2 regions of the Desulfovibrio biadhensis genome follow, and region 1 is predicted to be linked to the other one. Evidence: riboswitches for the same ligand, from Rfam matches in the RefSeq annotation. Region 1 holds a riboswitch; the other holds the start of a gene.
What was found. Region 1 has a riboswitch for cobalamin ahead of ACZ5EH_RS07570 (ribonucleoside triphosphate reductase). Riboswitches for the same ligand answer to the same signal wherever they lie in the genome.
Positions count from the first base shown of each region.

Region 2: it holds a riboswitch for cobalamin, as region 1 does, so the genes downstream of both, ACZ5EH_RS11655 (sirohydrochlorin cobaltochelatase) here and ACZ5EH_RS07570 (ribonucleoside triphosphate reductase) in region 1, are expected to answer to the same signal.

Region 1 covers NZ_AP042477.1:1,738,491-1,740,693, reverse strand. The annotation lists gene ACZ5EH_RS07570 (ribonucleoside triphosphate reductase) at 1-873, opposite strand, end outside; cobalamin riboswitch at 1,051-1,224, opposite strand; tRNA gene ACZ5EH_RS07565 (tRNA-Lys) at 1,709-1,784, opposite strand; gene ACZ5EH_RS07560 (hypothetical protein) at 1,854-2,203, opposite strand, start outside.
Region 2 covers NZ_AP042477.1:2,659,673-2,661,875, reverse strand. The annotation lists gene ACZ5EH_RS11655 (sirohydrochlorin cobaltochelatase) at 1-851, opposite strand, end outside; cobalamin riboswitch at 955-1,142, opposite strand; gene ACZ5EH_RS11650 (aminotransferase class I/II-fold pyridoxal phosphate-dependent enzyme) at 1,257-2,203, opposite strand, start outside.

The DNA of each region.
Region 1 (2,203 bases):
CAATTGACCGCCGATAATCACAGCTTCGTTGGCTATGTGCGCGGGAGGCACAAAGTCCAACGTGAAGTTGGTGAATGGGCTTTGCCCTCCCCAACGTGATGTGGCGTTGAGATTGTGCAGCAGCTTCTGGAGTTGTTGCTTAACCTGCTGAAAGCTTAGCCCGTCGTTACGAATAAAAGGGGCGAGATAGGTATCCACGTTGTTAAACGCCTGAGCCCCTGCCCATTCATTCTGAAGTGTGCCGAGAAAATTGACTATCTGCCCACAGGCCGCATCAAGGTGTTTGGCAGGGGTGGAGGAACAGCGATCGCGAAGGTTAAACCCCTCCAGCAAAAGGTCGCGCAGAGACCAGCCAGAGCAATAGCCCGCCAGTCCAAAGGACAGGTCGTGTATGTGAAAATAGCCGTGGGTGTGGGCCATACGCACTTCTTCAGGATACTTTTCCAGCATATACCGGGCTTGCACCGCCCCTGCCATATGCAGAATCAACCCTTGATAGGAGTGCACGATGTTGGAGTTTTCGTTCACGCGCCAGTCAATATTCTCTAGATAACTTTCGGTCACGCCGGAGATATCCAGAAACGCGTCATTCTGAGAACGGAGTTCCCGCCTCTTTTCCCGGTAAATGATGTAGCGTTCCGCCACTTTGTAGAGACGGGCTTCCATCAATACCTCCTGGACCATGTCCTGCACTTGCTCCTGTTCAGGAACATCCACCCCAAGAAGCTTTTGCTCAACCTTTCCAGCCAGGCGTTCGGCAAGGATCGGATCCTTGATGCCACTGCCTTTGAGCGCCTTGAAAATAGCGTTGCCAATCCGTTTGGTGGACCATGTTTCAATACAACCATCACGTTTGAGAATTTTGCTAGGCATAAGACACTTTCCTGCAAGCAACAAACACGGAAAGCTCCCGACGCGTAAAACAGCGTTCGCGGCTGCATTGCTTGCACAATTGCCGATGTAGATTCCACGGCAGAACCGTAAAAAATCCGACAAGGTTTAACTTGGTATCAAAATTCAAGCCCGTGTCCGGTTTCCGCGAACCGAAAACGGCAAGAAATGCTTCAGGTAGGTCTTCTGGCTTTCCCCATCCGATTCGACTTCCCGCATAATTGCAGTGTGTAATGAATCGGACCGTACGCGAGGATTACAGCGGCGGGACCGCTCCGGATTCGCACCGGATTCCCTGTTATGGCCCATGCCACCTGAAGGGCATCGTGATGTGTAAATTCCTATCCGATGGTCGACGTTATCGCAACCATGTTTCACAGTGCATGACGAAATCTTCGCTAAAATATCATTAAAACAATATGATACAATGTTAAATCGGAGACAGGCAGAGCCGCAGTTTATTACTACCCTTGAAAATTGGCCGACCTTCTAAATATTCTCTCTCCTTAAGACCCAAATCAGCCAGAGCAACAAAAAACCGGTGCTATAAACATCCGTGCGATGCGAACCATGAACGCTGTCACCACAGTTTTTGTTTGCAGTTCCATCCTCCACGATCAACCCTGCAACCTGCTGCATCGCCCTGTAAACGTAGTGATGCCTGCCCTAATTGCGAGCAATGCCGGTGCTTACATCAAACCCCGACCTGTTGCACGTACATAACCGTACCTGACAAATGGAAAACATCATGGCTGGGCAAAACGAAAGGCAACAAAAAAAGGGTTACTTCATTTCTGAAGTAACCCTTTGCATTCTTTGGTGGGCCGTGCAGGGCTCGAACCTGCGACTCTCTGCTTAAAAGGCAGATACTCTACCACCTGAGTTAACGGCCCTGAACGGGAAACACGTTCTTTATCCCTCAATTTGCAGACTTGTCAAGAACCTTTTTGTAGTTTTCTGCACTAATACAAATTATTGCTTCCACCCAACTCTAATTCCAGGGTTTTTTCTGCATCATTTCCGGGTGCAGGCGCAGGTGAAGGCGTGGCCGAGGGGTCATCACAATCCACCAGCCCGTCACCAAGCTGCGTACAACCGCTGAATTCTTCCTGAGATGAGAAAAGCCCCCCGCTGTCGCTTTTTCCCGCACTGGAGCCAAACCCTTTTGGCACACCAAAGGTAAGTATCACGGGAATGCGCGGCGCGCCCATCCGCGCCAATGCGATTTTGTTGCGCATCAGGCGGACACGCAGGGAAAAACGCTCCCAGGCGCCGGCGTCAGGCGCAGCCAGAGGGTCCCGGCTGGCAGCAA
Region 2 (2,203 bases), 920 kb from region 1:
ATGGGTGGCAACTCGGCCAGACCATGCAACACGGTTTCGCAGGCTATGCCGTCCTTTTCAAGCACGCTTTTCCAGGAGTCATCTTCGTCGCCAGCCATGTCGTTGCGCGCATGGTCGCCCGCCACGGACATGAGCGCCAGAAGCGTGGCTTTTTTATAGCCTTTTTCCTTCAAAAAGGATTGGACGTCCTCAAGCGTGGGAAAACCTTCCACCGTACCTACGACCACAGAAGGATCCAGACGGGCAAAGTGATACTGCAACGCGGGGTACACGACATCTGCAGGGTGATGGGTGCCGTGCCCCATAAGCACCAGCGCTGCGCCATCACGCTTTTCCGCCGGGTACAGGGAAAGCAGGGTCTTGGCAAAGGTTTCCAGATCGTCATTGGTGCTCAGCAAGGGGTAGCCTACGAAAATACGCTTTATTCCCTTTGGCATGCCTTGAAACGCATGCGCCGTGCGCACCAGCGAGTGGTACTCTTCCCCCGGTATCACATGCAGGGACTGCACGACCACCTCTGTGAAATTCTCATCCGCCATCTTGGCCAGCGCTTCGGCCGGTGAAGGTATGACCTCGCCCTCTTTGGCCAGCTTGTGTCTGATGATCTTTGAAGTATAGGCCCAACGCACGGCAACGTCGGGGTAACGCTTCTTCACCATGGCGTCGATTTTTTCAAACGATACTTTGGCTTCAGGAACGCTGGTGCCAAAGGAAACAAGCAGAATACCTGCCTTGTCTTCACGTTTGTCGCCATGGGCCTGTACATCTGGAACCTGAGCGGAAAGCAGGACGAGGGAAAACAGCAGACAGAACGCAGCAATACGCCGCAATGTGGAATGCATGATGCGCATGCTTCCTCCTTGAACGGAAGGGGCCTTGAAATAGGGGCGGCTGTACACCCCTAAGACGGGGAGGCGCTTGCCGGTGCAAAAGCCCGTTGAACCGGCAGCGAATATCAGACGCGGCCTCAGGCAGGTCTTCCGGCTCACCCCACCCTGTCCCGGCCTTCCCAGAGCTCTGCTCCAGTGGCGCACACGGGGACGGGCGACTATACTTCAGGGGCTTACGGCGGCGGGTCCGCTCGCGATTTGCACGCGATTCCCTATTATGCAGCGAACTGCACCTGAGAGGCGCTGAAGATACTGAGGGCGGTCAGGGAAGTCAACGTAAGGCGCAAAATGGCAAAACCACAGACAATCTCATGCCTGTGGTCATATAAGCCGCTACTACTTCCGGTTACTTCGTACGCATCCGGCTCACCTGTCCAGCCATTCCTCCCAGACATCCAGGGCTTCAGGAAAGAAGCTGCGTCCGTATCCTACACGGAAACGGTCAGCAGGCACTTCACCCAGCCTGGACTGGAAGACCGAAGCAGGCATCAAAAGCACCCCGGCCTGCTCCACCAGCTTGTCGGCAAAAGCGTCTACACCTTCGTTGCCCAGGTAGCGGGAAAAGGCAACACACCCGGCATCAGGCTCGTACCATTCAAAAAGACCTGCGTGACGCGCGAAGAAATCCCTGAGCAGTTCGCGGTTTTCACCCGCCAGCACGCGATTCCGTTCCAGCAGCGCATCCCCCGCTTCCAGGGCAATAAGCGCCAACAGTTCGCTGGGCGCGCTGTTGCAGATGGAAAGATAGTGCTTGAAGCGCTCCATACGTTGCAGCAGTTCCGTATCCTGACAGGCAATCCACCCTATACGCAGACCGGCCAGACCGTAGGCCTTGCTCATCACGCCCAGGGAGATGCCCCGTTCATAGATGCTGGCGGCAGCAGGCAGCCTGCTGGCGGCGTCGCGCTCCATGCCCCGGTAGACTTCATCGGAAAAGAGCCAGGCGCCCTGCTTGCGACACATCTCCACCAGGGCGTCGTAGCGGTCGCGCTCCAGGATGGCGCCCGTCGGGTTGTTGGGAAAATTGATGGAAACCAGTTTCGTTGCAGGCCGCATGGCCGCCTGCACCTCGCCCATGTCCAGGTTCCACCCGTCCTCCTCGTGCAGCTTCAGGCCAGAAACATCACACAGGCTCATGGGCAGGGTTTCGGCCGACTGATAATTGGGGTGGCAGACCAAGGCGTGGTCGCCTGCTTGCAGCAGCGCATGCATGGCAATGAAGATGCCCTCTTCCGCACCGGCAAAGCAGAGCACGTTTTCCGGACCTAACCCGTCATAGAGCCCTGCTATGGCCTGGCGCAAGGCAGGCGCGC